Regions from separate parts of the Tumebacillus amylolyticus genome, predicted to be linked through region 2. Evidence: a T-box and tRNA genes for the amino acid it is inferred to sense, from the RefSeq annotation. Region 2 holds a T-box; the other regions hold tRNA genes.

Region 1 (4,158 bases), on a different contig from region 2:
GTATCAGGCGTTTTGCCCGTTCCGGTGTCCGGGGTCTTGGTTCCCGTATTCGGAGGTGGCGTCGGGTCCGGCGTATCCGGCTCGACATTGGGGTTGTTCGGCACAACAGGAGTCGGATCGTAGTATTCCTTCGGTTGAGACGTTGTGTTTTGCTTCAACTTCGAATCGTCGAGGCCGAGGAATTCGTAGACTTTCTTCTGCGTTTCGTACACATCCGGCAAGATGACAGCCTGCCCGCCGCCTGCCCATCCGTCCTTGGACGTTTCGCGGGGCGGTACCTGCATCTGCTGGATGTCCGATTTGTCGACTTTCAGCATCAACTGACCGAGTTTCAACATGTCGGACGTGGTCATGTTGGTCTCGATGTACGGTTCAACCGCAGAAAGCACCGACGGCAGCTTCACAATCCCCGAAGTCGAGATCATTTGATCTGCGACCGCTTGCAGGAACTTGCGCTGACGCATCGTGCGGTTGTAGTCGCCCAACTCGTCGTAGCGGAAACGCACATACTGCAACGCATGGTTGCCGTCGAGATGCTGGTACCCTTTTTTCAAATGAATGTCGTAAATGCCGTCGTCGTTGTAATTCAGGTCTTTCTCGACATCGATGTCCACGCCGCCGAGAGCGTCGACGATTTTCATGAAGCCTTGGAAGTCGGTTTTCACGTAATAGTGCAACGGAATCTGCAGGAAGTCCCGCAGCGTTTTCAACTGCAAGTCCGGTCCGCCGATCGCGTTGGCGGCGTTGATCTTCTCAAAGTCATGACCCGGGATGTTGTACCACGTATCGCGCATGACCGACATGACCTTGGCTTTCTTGGTCTGCGGGTCAACCGAGATCACGAGAATCGAGTCTGCGCGCGGATTGGGATCGTTGTTTCGGTTGTCCACCCCCATCAGAACGATGTTGACAGGCTCCGTCCCCGTCCACTGCTCCGCTTGCACAGGGGTTTGGTTTTTGTCCTTGGGCTCTTGGATCTTCGTCATGAAGTGCCCGATCGCATATGCGTAGAAGCCGACGATGACCAACAGAACGGCCAGTAGGGAGATCATGATCCACTTAAATTTCTTGGTCTTCCAGAACCGCAGCTTTTTCACGCCGGGTCCCGTGGGGCCTACCGGGGGTTTCTTGACCCGGTTGTGGCGGTCCTTACGGCTATCCATTCTATCATCTCTTTCCTCGTAGGCTGATTCACAAGTTTCATAGAAAAACTGTAGCGATTATAACACAATTTTGATGTTGAACGTGTTACAAATCTGGAACAATTACCCCCGAGAAAAAAAGTGCTCCGCCACATCCGGAGCACTCAGTCCACAATCTCCACGACCGTCCCGACGTGAACATGCTCATACAGCCATGTGACGTCCTCATTTTTCATCCGCACACAACCGCTTGAAGCGTGCTTGCCGATGGAATCCGGTTGGTTGGTGCCGTGGATGCCGTAGATCGACCCGTCCGTTCCCGGAACTTCCAACCCGATCCAGCGAACGCCAAGCGGATTCTCCGGAGTACCGCCCGGGATGTTTTTTTTGAGATACCAAGGATTTTTCACCAACATCACCACAGGAAACACGCCATTGGGCGTATCTTCATTCGTCCGACCCGTCGCAACGGAGAAAGTCTTCACTTTGACATTGTGCGTGTAGTACGTCAAGGAATTTTCCGACTTGTCGACCACGAGATACGTGTCACTCAATGTAGGGAACGACGCGAGAGTTGCCAGCGTCAAGAGCCCCGCCAAGAAACCGCTTTTCAGTCGCATGAGTGGGATCACCTCTTGCGCAAAGCGTTCCACACCGCCGCTTTTTCTATCCCCGGTCATCTGTTACAAAAAAGAGCCGCCTCTCCGGAGAGAGACAGCTCTTCATACTAAACTCATATGGCGTGCCCTGAGAGATTCGAACTCCCGGCCTTTTGATTCGTAGTCAAACGCTCTATCCGGCTGAGCTAAGGGCACAAGCAACGAGAATTAGTATAACAATCAGGTAAGAAAAAAGCAAGCCCTCAACTTCAGGCTTGCTTGATTTTCTTCACCCGAGCCACGACCGTGTCGAGTACTTCGCGCTCCCACTCGTGCTTGTTGTAGGTGTGGTCCGCGCCTTCGATAGGATGAAGTTCGGCACGATCTCCGTAGCACGTCTCGATGTACCGCTGGGAAACGGTGAACGGGACGGTTGAATCTCGTGTGCCGTGGACGAGCAGAACTTCGCCCGTGTAGTTCTTGGCGCGATCATAGACGTTCATGACGCGGACGTCTTCGCCAAACGCGCGGCCGATCAAATTGCCGCCGTAATCGAGAACTTTGAGCTCCGGATTGGCGAGGTGCATGTCAACGACCGGCTTGACGATGTCGTACATGTTGCCCGCCGGGCAGAGCAGAACCAAGTCGCGCAGGTCTTGCGGACGGTCCCCTGCGACGACGGAAGCCACGAGCCCGCCCATGCTCATGCCAAGCAGGACGATCCGCGTCGGGTCGATGCGCAGGTCTTGGCGAACCGAGTCCAGAATCGCATGCGCTTCAGCAATTTCGCCGCTGACGGTCATGTCTTCGAAATGGCCGTCGCTTTCTCCACTGCCGAGAAAATCGTACCGAAACGCCGCCACTCCCGCTTCTTCGAGTTCGCGGGAAAGCTTCCAGAACAAACGGTGTTGCTCCAATTTGTTGCTGGTGAAGCCGTGGAACAAGATCACAGCGGGAAGTTTCTCACCCGGTGCGTGTGGGGGGACATGTTCCATCCCGCGCAATGTCATGCCGTTGAACGACAAATGAATGGCTTCTTGCATGGGTGAACGACCTCCTGTTTCCAGATCAAACCTCAGTCCCCTCATTATAACATCTCGCGCAGAGGATTTCTGTCTAGTCTTGTCGAAGTGGGTCAAAAAGGATTTGGAGGAATTGCTACCCATGAACAGACCTACTTTTCTCGCTCTCGTAACTGCATCGGTTCTGCTTGGCAGCACCGTCGTCCCGCTGGCTGTGCCCGTACCGGCCTACGCCGCCGCCACCCAGCTGACTCCCCCGACCAACGTCCAACTGAACCCGGACGGCACTGTGCTTTGGATGCCGGTGAACAATAACAACGGCTATACCATCTATTTGTACGATGCGTCGAACAATACCTTGCTCAAAACTCTGACGTCCACCCTCAACTCGAGCTCGTATTCGCTGACCTCTCTGCTCTCGTTGCGCACGACTTATTATGTAAAAATCGTCACGCGCGGCAACGGAGTGACCACGTCAGACTCGACAGCGTCTTCTCCGTCGAACCAGTTGAGCATCTCGACCCAAGTCACACTTTCTCCGCCCAATCCGCCCACATTGTTGCCAAACGGCGTGGTGCAGTGGAGCAATGTCTTGAACAACGGCTACCAATTGAATGTCTATCACTACCCGAGCAATACGCTGGTCGGCTCCCGTGTTTTGCCCAAAGACACCACGGCGTTTGATGTGACCTCGCTGATTCCGGGGACCGCCCAATATTACGTGAAAGTGATGTCGCTTGGCGATGGTAGCCAGATGATGAACTCCACCGAATCGGGTTCGTCCGTACCGTTGACGCTCTCTATGGTTCAACTGTCCACACCGGCAACACCCTCGCTGTCTGATGACCGAGTGGCGTCTTGGTCGCACGTCCCGAACAACAACGGCTACCGCATCACCGTCTACAACGCAGACAACGATCAAATCGTCGGTTTCGCACAAGCACCCAAAGATTCGCAAACCTTTGATTTGAGCAAAGTGATTCTCTCGGACGGCACGTACTACATTCGAGTTTCTGCCCTTGGCAACGGCTCGAACACTTCACCCGACTCTGCACCTTCGACGAGACAGATTTACTACCTGGCGGGCGACGTTTATTTCGTCAAACCGGAGAAACTGTTCTCGACCGTTTCGACCATGGGCAATGTCCCCACGACGACGTACGACATGACCGGCTCAGATATCGTAAACGACCTCAGCCGCAAGCCGACTGCGTACAATTTGTTGGTGAAGCTCCAATCCAACCAAGGCTTGCTTCATTTGAACCTGCCGGGCACCGTGGTCGACAAAGTCGCATCCCGTGCCATTGCACTCTCGACCCTGCGCTTGCAGACACCCCTTGGCAACGTCAACTTGCCGCTGTCTGAAGTCGTAAACTTGGCGAAGAAATCCAATCT
Region 2 (4,158 bases):
CGTCGTCGTAATAGCGGTTGGTGATCTCCGTCAACACCACGTCATGGTAGAAAAAGTCGAGGAAAAACTGCACGAACTGCGGCGACGACGTCATCACGCCCTTCATCTCGCCCCCGTGGAAGATCGCGAGCAGAATCCGCGCTTCGTCCACGATCAACAACCGCCAACGCTCCAAGGAATGATGTTCCCATTGCGGAACGGGGAATGTCGTCAAGTGTTGGAGTGCGGAAGAAACGGAGCCGAGCGACAGCGCTTCGACTTGGATGCCGTCGGCTTGTTTTTGTTCAAGCAGTGGGCGCATGGTTTCGAATTCGTCCGCCCAGAGCGAGAGCCGGATGGAGGAGGTGGCTTTTTTGATCCATTCCTCCATCGTGAGCAGCATCGAGGAGTCTTGCTTCAGCATCCAGACGCGGTCGTCGATTTCGGGACGATCTTCGCGGTAGGCGTCTCGCAACTTCTCGACGTTTTGGTAGAAATTCTGGGTGAGGGCTTTGATGACGATCTCGATGTCTACCGCTTGGTACTCGCTTTTGTTGCCGGTCATCGATTCGAGGATGATCCCTTTGTCCACGAGGCGGTGCAGGACTTCGTAGATCTTGCCGCGCGGTACGCCGGAGTCCTTCGCCAGCGCGTAGCCGGTCATCGGTTTGCCGACGTGGTGCAGAGTCTCGTAGACTTTGTTCTCGTAATCGGTGAAGCCGAACCGGGTGAGCATACTCGCTTACATCGCCTGCGGGGCTTGGAGGCCGAGCAGGTGGAGCGACGTGCGCAGAACTTGAACGGTCGCCGCGACGAGGTGCAGACGCGCGGTGGTGACTGCTTGGTCTTCGTCGATGACGCGGACGTGCGCGTAGAATTTGTTGAACGCCTGCGCGAGGTCGATGACGTACTTGCCGATCACCGACGGGTCGAAGTCGGCGCCCGCACGTTGGACGACGTTCGGGAAGTTCAGGAGCATCGTGACGACCGCCCACGATTCTGCACCTTCAAGCGCGCCGGACGGCAGCTCGACTTTTTCAGCGGTGAGTTCGTAGCCCGCTTTGCGCAGGATGGAGCAGGCGCGTGCGTGGGTGTATTGAACGTACGGGCCGGTTTCGCCTTCGAACGTCAGCATGTCTTCGAGCGAGAAGTTGATGTCGTTGAGGCGGAAGTTTTTCAGGTCGTGGAAGATCACGGCGCCGACCCCGACCGCTTTGGCGACTTCGTCTTGGTTTTCGAGGTTCGGGTTTTTCTCGGCGATCACGTTGCGGACATCGTCGATCGCTTGTTGCAGGACCTCGTCGAGCAGGACGACTTTGCCTTTGCGGGTGGACATTTTTTTGCCGTCTTTGAGCATCATGCCAAACGGGATGTGGTGCATCTCCTGCGCAAAGTCGTAGCCCATTTTTTCCAGCACTTTAAAGACTTGCTTGAAGTGCAGGCGTTGTTCGCCGCCGACGACGTAGAGCGCTTTGGCGAAGTCGAAGTTTTCATGGCGGTAGAGCGCGGCTGCGAGGTCGCGGGTTGCGTAGAGGGTCGCGCCGTCCGATTTTTTGATCAGGCAGGGCGGCATGTCGTATTCGTCCAGTTTGACGACGAGAGCGCCTTCGTCCTCGACGAGCAGACCTTTTTCTTCGAGCAGGTTGACGACGCGGTCCATTTTGTCGTTGTAGAACGCTTCGCCGTGCAGGGAGTCGAATTTGATGCCCATGAGTTCGTAGGTTTTGTTGAATTCCTTGAGCGACTCGTCACGGAACCATTGCCAGAGAGCGGTGGCTTCCGCGTCGCCGTCTTCGAGCTTTTTGAACCATTCGCGGCCTTGATCTTCGAGGGTTTTGTCATTGGCCGCTTCGTCGTGGAATTTCACGTAGAGGCGGAGCAGTTCCGGGATCGGCGCTTGGCGGACGGCGTCTTCGGAGCCCCACTTTTTGTACGCGACGATCAGTTTGCCGAACTGGGTGCCCCAGTCGCCGAGGTGGTTGATGCGCACCGGGTTGTAGCCGAGTTTCTCGAGGATGTTCGCCAGCGCGTTGCCAATGACGGTGGAACGCAGGTGGCCCATGGAGAACGGCTTGGCGATGTTCGGCGACGAGAGGTCGATGGTGACGTTTCCGCCGTGGCCGATGTTGGTCGCGCCGTAGGCGTCGCCTGCGGTTAGGACGTTCGAAATGACGTCGGAGGTGACCGCTTGTTGGTCGAGGTAGAAGTTGATGTAGGCGCCGACGACTTCGATGTTGCCGACGGGAACGCCCGCTTCTTGGAGAGCCGGTTGGATGTTTTCTTTGAGTTCAGCGGCGATCATCGGCGGCGCTTTGCGCAGGGTCTTCGCCAGTTGGAAGCACGGGAATGCGATGTCGCCCATCTTGGGGTCTTTCGGAGTTTCCAGGAGGCGGAGGGCTTCAGACTCCTCCATGTTGGCCGCGTGGGCGATGACGCCCGCGATTTGATGTTTGTAGGACATGTGTGAACACTCACCTTTTTGTATGAAATAAAAAAAGCTCCCGTCTCTTAAAAAGATAAGAGACGAGAGCTGTTGCTCCCGCGGTACCACTCTTGTTGCTCCTGATTCTACCTAGAAAAAAAGGAGCCGCTTTGCGCTGTAACGGGCAGACCCGGCCCCGCCTGTTCGGGGGGCATCTCCGAGGTGCGCTTCTCCATGCTTGCTCCTGACCGGGCTCCCACCATCCCCGGCTCGCTGTGTGTCAACGCAGGCTGGATACTTTCCTCATCGCAGACGTTCTTGACCTATTATATCCAGAGGGATTGCGGGATGCAACTTTTACCGATGATTGGGCTTGTCTATGGGATTGAAATGCTGTTCGGAGACGATCTGCGAGCGACGGACGAAGTCGTTGTAGACGCGGCGGAACAGGCGGTACGTCCCGATGGCGACGGCGAGGTCGTCGGTGTAGCCGAGCAGGACGATGAAGTCGGGAATCAAGTCAACCGGGGAGAGAATGTAGAGAATCCCGCCGACGATCAGCAACTTGTCGCGAAACGCCGTCTGCTTGTCCTTGAACATCCCGGCGACGTTTTGAAAAAATGTGGGCTTGTTGTTCATGGAAACTCCCTCCCTTGACATGGCGTATCTACTAGTATGTACGTACAGGCACTCAAAAAGTTTCCGGAGTGAGCGACGATGAAAAAAAGCCCCTGCCCACTTGAAGTGGACAGGGGCTCTTTTTGCTTAAAAGACTTTCGCTGCGAAGTCGGAGAGTTTGTTGAGGGACTCTTGCTCGACTTCTGCGTGCAGGGAGTTGCCGTGGGAGTCCATGGTGACGATCGCTGCGAAGCCTTCGACTTCGAGGTGCCACATCGCTTCCGGGACGCCGAATTCCATCAGGTCGACGCCTTTGACTTTCTTGACGCAACGCGCGTAGTATTGCGCCGCGCCGCCGATGGCGTTGAGGTAGACCGCGCCGTGCTCTTGCAGGCCTTTCAACGTCTTCGGACCCATGCCGCCCTTGCCGATGATCGCGCGCAGGCCGAACTTCTTGATGATGTCCGCTTGGTACGGTTCCTCGCGGGACGAAGTGGTCGGGCCCGCCGCTTTGACGTGCCATTCGCCCGTTTCGTCTTGCAACATCACCGGACCGCAGTGGTAGATGACGCCGCCGTTCAAGTCGACCGGAGTCGTGTGTTCCGGCTCGATCATGTATTTGTGGAACGCGTCTCGGCCCGTGTGCATCTCGCCGTTCAAGATGACAACGTCGCCGACTTTGAGATCGCGAATTTGTTCTTCGGTGATCGGAGCTTGCAGAACCACCGTGCGCGTGCCTGCATCGCCTTCGACTTGACGCTTCGTGGTGTCGATGGCGTCGACTTCTTCTTTGTACTGCCATTCGTTGATCGCACCGGTCTGTGCATCGAGCACGACGCCCAGACGACGGTATGCCCAGCAGTTGTAGGCAACCGACACGTAGAACGAAGCCGGCAGACGGTTCATCACGCCGATTTTGCAACCGAGCAGGGAGACTTTGCCGCCGAAGCCCATGGTGCCGACGCCCAGATGGTTCGCGGTTTCCATGATGTACTCTTCGAGCTTCGCGAGGTCTGCAATCGGGTTCACATCGTCCACGCGGCGGAACAATTGTTCCTTCGCCAGCGTATAGCCCGAGGTGCGGTCGCCGCCGATGCCGACGCCGATGAAACCTGCGGAACAGCCTTGGCCTTGCGCTT
Region 3 (4,158 bases), on a different contig from region 2:
AGTAAACATTCAGGGGAATAAGATCGGGCTCTGTCGGCATAGTGTTTGTGTAGCAAGTGAATTTTTGTTGAGGAGGAGACTGCCTTGCGGATAGGATTCATTGGGACCGGGAGTATGGGAAGCATGTTGATCCGCGCGTTTGTCCAATCCACGCTTTCCTCTGAGATCCAGGTGGTCGCCTGCAATCGCAGCCCGGAAAAACTGGAGCAACTCCAGACGCGGTATCCGCAGGTGCAAGTCTGCGAAACTGCTGAAGAGACCGTGTCGGCGTCGGATGTCGTGTTTCTCTGTGTAAAACCGGGCGATGCACCCGGTGTCATAAACCAAGTTTCGCCATTTATTCGCGAGGACCACTATTTCGTTTCGATCAACTCGCATGTTTTGTTGGAGGAGATGGAGGCGCTCCTCCCCTGTCGTGTCGCGAAGGTCATACCCTCGATTACGCAAGTGGCGCTGGCGGGCGTGACGCTGGTGATGCACGGGAATCGGACGACGATTGAAGATCGGCATGAGGTGGAGTCGTTGCTTGAGGCGATTTCCAAACCCATCGTCGTGGAGGAAGCGGACCTGCGTGTTTGTTCCGACCTGAGTTCTTGCGGGCCGGCGTTTTTGGCGGTGCTTTTGCAGGAGTTTGCGATGGCGGCGGTGCGTCAGGGCGGGATTCCGCGCGATTTGGCAGATGCGTTGGTGAAGGATATGACGCTGGGCCTTGGCAAGTTGCTGACGGAGGAAGGGTTTGAGTTTAGCGACGTCATTCGGCGGGTTTCGGTGCCGGGCGGGATTACGGCGGAGGGGATCAAAGTTCTGCAGCCGTCGATGTCGGGAATTTTTGATCAATTGCTGGTGACCACGAGATCGAAAGCGCACGGGCATAAGGCCGCGCCGTGCAAGGTAGAGTTGACGGAGTATGAGGACTAATACTTAGATGAAAAAAGAGCTGTGCCCTGAGTGGGCCAGCTCTATTTTTTGTAATCGGGGTTAGTTTTTGTGGCGGTTGTTGTAGGCCCAGTGATTTGTGGGGCCGTGGCCGGCGCCGAGGCCGAGGGTGTCCCGAATGGCGCAGGTGATGAATTCCTTGGCGGTGGCGACCGCTTCTCGGATCGGCGTGCCCTTGGCCAGTTCGGCGGTGATCGCAGCAGAGAACGTACAGCCCGTGCCGTGCGTGTGTTTCGTTTCATGTCTTGGCGAGACGTATTGCTCAAAGGTCTGACCATCGAACAGGATGTCGAGAGCATCGCCTTCGAGATGTCCGCCTTTGACGACGACGTACTTCGCGCCGAAGTCGTGGATGCGGCGGGCGGCTTCCTTCATGTCTTCCACCGTTTTGATTTCACGATTGATGAGAACTTCGGCCTCCGGAAGGTTCGGCGTGATGACGGTCGCGAGCGGAATCAGGTGGTCGATCAGCGCTTGTTGCGAGCTGTCTTCGAGGAGTTTCGCCCCGCCCTTGGCGACCATGACCGGGTCGACGACGAGGTTCGGGATGTTGTGTTGCTTGATCTTGCGAGCGACGGTTTCGATGATCGGCACTTGAGAAAGCATGCCTGTTTTCACAGCGTCTACCCCGAGGTCGGTGGCGACGGCGTCGATTTGCAGTTCGATGGCTTCGAGCGGCAAGTTGAAAATGCCGTGAACGCCCAACGTATTCTGCGCGGTAATCGCCGTGAGAGCGCTCATACCGTAGACGTTGAGGACGGTGAACGTCTTGAGGTCTGCCTGAATCCCCGCTCCCCCGCCGGAGTCGCTGCCTGCTATGGTTAACGCGCGCGCAACGCGAGATCGCGCCTGTTGTACGTCTGACATCTCTGGTTCCCCCTCTGGTGGAAATGCTATGGTTATTGTATCAGAATGTGGGGAGTTGCAAAACGTCTGATGATCGTGTAATATATCAAGTGTTCCTCAGACGGGAAACACAAGTGGAACCCACGCATGTGCCCATAGTGTATCGGATATCACGGTGGCCTCCGAAGCTGCAGAGACAGGTTCGACTCCTGTTGGGCACGCCAAATGAGTTTGAGAAAAAGAGACTCCTTCCTCGCGAAGGGGTCTCTTTTTTTGCTATCAAAAAAGCAGATGAAAAAACCCGTGTAGAGATGGCACGGGTTTTTTCCAATCTGCCTTACTTCTTCCCTTGAATAAACGTCTCTTTCAAGTCATACTCCCCGCCGTAGGTGCGGGTTTGGAAGTTTTTCACGTAGGGTTTGGTGAGTACGGCTTGCCCTCGGAAGAACAGCGGGCCGACGGGCATTTCTTGCATGAGGACGGTCTCGGCTTTGGCGAGGAGGTCCATGCGTTTGTGCGAGTCGGATTCGGTGTGGGCTTGGCTCATCAGGTTGTCGAAGTCGGTGCTCTTCCACTCCGACGACTTGAAGCTGCTGCCCGACCAGTAGTTGTCGAGGAACGTCGCCGGGTCGTTGTAGTCCGCCCCGAAGCGGGAGATCGCGACGTCATAATCGTGCTGCCCCATGCGTTGCAGACGCAGTTTGAACGGAACCGGGTCGATCTCCGCGTTGAGGCCGAGGTTTTGCTTCCATTGCGCTTGGAGGAACTCTGCTCCCTTTTGCCCGACATCGCCTGCGTCGACGAGAATTTTGATCGTCGGCATTGAAGTGATGCCTTCCTCCTTCATGCCGTCCGCCAAGAGTTGCTTCGCTTTGGCGAGGTTGTCTTTGCGCTTGATCAGGTCGCCCGCCGTTTGGCGGTAGTCCCCGCCGTCGGCGTTCTGGATGCCGGACGGAACGAGTCCCGTTGCGCCCTTGGAGCCGTCGTTGTACACGAGGTTGGCGTACATCTCGCCATCGACTGCGAACGTCAGCGCTTGGCGAACTTTCGCGCTTTGCAGGAATTTGCGGTCATAGTTGAAGCTCAAGTACCCCGACGTCAACTGCGGCACCGTGGAGAAGTCCGGGTTGTTTTTGTACGTATCGACAAACGATCCCGACAGCGCCGGCGTGCGGTCGAGTTGGCCGGATTCGTAGAGGTTGGAAGCGGTGCCCGTGTCCTTCACGACTTGGAAGTGGACTTTGTTCAGCTTGACTTTGCCTTTGTCCCAGTAGGAGTCGTTTTTCTCCAACTCCACCGATTGCTCATGGTTCCACGCCGTCATCTTGAACGGCCCGTTGAACAGCAATTTGTCCGCATCGCCTGCGTACTTGTCGCCTTGTGCCTCGACGAACTTCTGCTCTTGCGGGAAGAACAGCGGGAACGCCATCAGCTCGGCAAAGAACGGAACCGGCTGGTTGAGGGTGACTTGCAGGGTTTTGTCATCCAGCGCTTTGACTCCGACTTCCTCGCCCTTGCCGCCCTTGCTTTGGTTGTATTCCTCCGCGCCTTTGATCCAGTTGTTCATCAGGAACGCGTACTCGCTCTTGGTCTCCGGGTTCAGCGTGCGCTTCCAGGAATACTCGAAGTCTTTCGCCGTCACCGGGTCGCCGTTCGACCACTTCGTGTCGCGCAGATGGAACGTGTAGGTCTTGCCGTCTTGGGAGACGTCCCATTTCTCGGCAATCGCCCCTTGGGCTTTGTTGTTCGCATCGAGACGGGTCAGACCTTCGTTGACGTTCGACAGGACGGTGAATGCAATGCTGTCAATCGCTTTCGAGATGTCCAACGTCGGGATCTCGTCGTTCAACGGCAGAGAAATCTCTTGCGTCGCATCGAGAGCCGCAGACGTTGCTTGGGAAGCATCGGTCTTGGAATCACTGCTGCAACCGACCAGAGCGGTGCTTGCTAAAAAAGTTGCCGTGAGGGCAACGGTGAAGTTGCGTTTGTTTTGTTTCATCAGGTAGGACCTCCAACTATCATTTCCGATAAAATTTATAGGAATGGCATGAGTATACCCCTCGTGTAAAAACCCGTCAATTAAAAAGAAAACTTAAAAAAAAGCGAAAATGCCCCCTATTGAGGCAGTTTCGCTTTTTCATGAAGAACGCCGTCCCAAGGGATCTTGAATTCGGGCTGTCCCACGTAGCCTGCGGCAATCGCGTATTTGTCAAAGACGATGACCACTTCGCCGTCTTGCACGTAGAAGCCTTGGGTGTCTGAGATTCCGTGCCACTGGTCTTTGAAGTACGGAATGCCTTGGGCGATCCGCTCGTCGATTTGCTTGCCGATCTCTCGGTTCAACTTCTCTCGATACCCCGGCCCGAACAGTTCCTG

The links. A T-box is a leader RNA that pairs with one kind of tRNA and senses whether it is charged. The one in region 2 lies ahead of argS (arginine--tRNA ligase), so its partner is inferred to be a tRNA-Arg.
Region 1: it has a tRNA-Arg gene. The T-box ahead of argS (arginine--tRNA ligase) is inferred to sense a tRNA for this amino acid. The anticodon was not compared.
Region 3: it has a tRNA-Arg gene. The T-box ahead of argS (arginine--tRNA ligase) is inferred to sense a tRNA for this amino acid. The anticodon was not compared.

Annotation. Positions count from the first base shown of each region.
Region 1 is NZ_JAEQNB010000005.1:209,536-213,693, forward strand. It holds gene JJB07_RS16405 (LCP family protein) at 1-1,163, opposite strand, end outside; gene JJB07_RS16410 (L,D-transpeptidase) at 1,307-1,762, opposite strand; tRNA gene JJB07_RS16415 (tRNA-Arg) at 1,881-1,957, opposite strand; gene JJB07_RS16420 (alpha/beta hydrolase) at 2,011-2,784, opposite strand; gene JJB07_RS16425 (S-layer homology domain-containing protein) at 2,906-4,158, shown strand, end outside.
Region 2 is NZ_JAEQNB010000001.1:1,054,013-1,058,170, reverse strand. It holds gene JJB07_RS04815 (TrmB family transcriptional regulator) at 1-715, opposite strand, end outside; gene argS (arginine--tRNA ligase) at 722-2,440, opposite strand; T-box leader at 2,496-2,720, opposite strand; gene JJB07_RS04805 (YkvA family protein) at 2,759-3,040, opposite strand; gene JJB07_RS04800 (fumarate hydratase) at 3,167-4,158, opposite strand, start outside.
Region 3 is NZ_JAEQNB010000002.1:468,774-472,931, forward strand. It holds gene comER (late competence protein ComER) at 85-918, shown strand; gene thiD (bifunctional hydroxymethylpyrimidine kinase/phosphomethylpyrimidine kinase) at 979-1,803, opposite strand; tRNA gene JJB07_RS09270 (tRNA-Arg) at 1,932-2,006, shown strand; gene JJB07_RS09275 (peptide ABC transporter substrate-binding protein) at 2,120-3,781, opposite strand; gene JJB07_RS09280 (DUF3298 and DUF4163 domain-containing protein) at 3,898-4,158, opposite strand, start outside.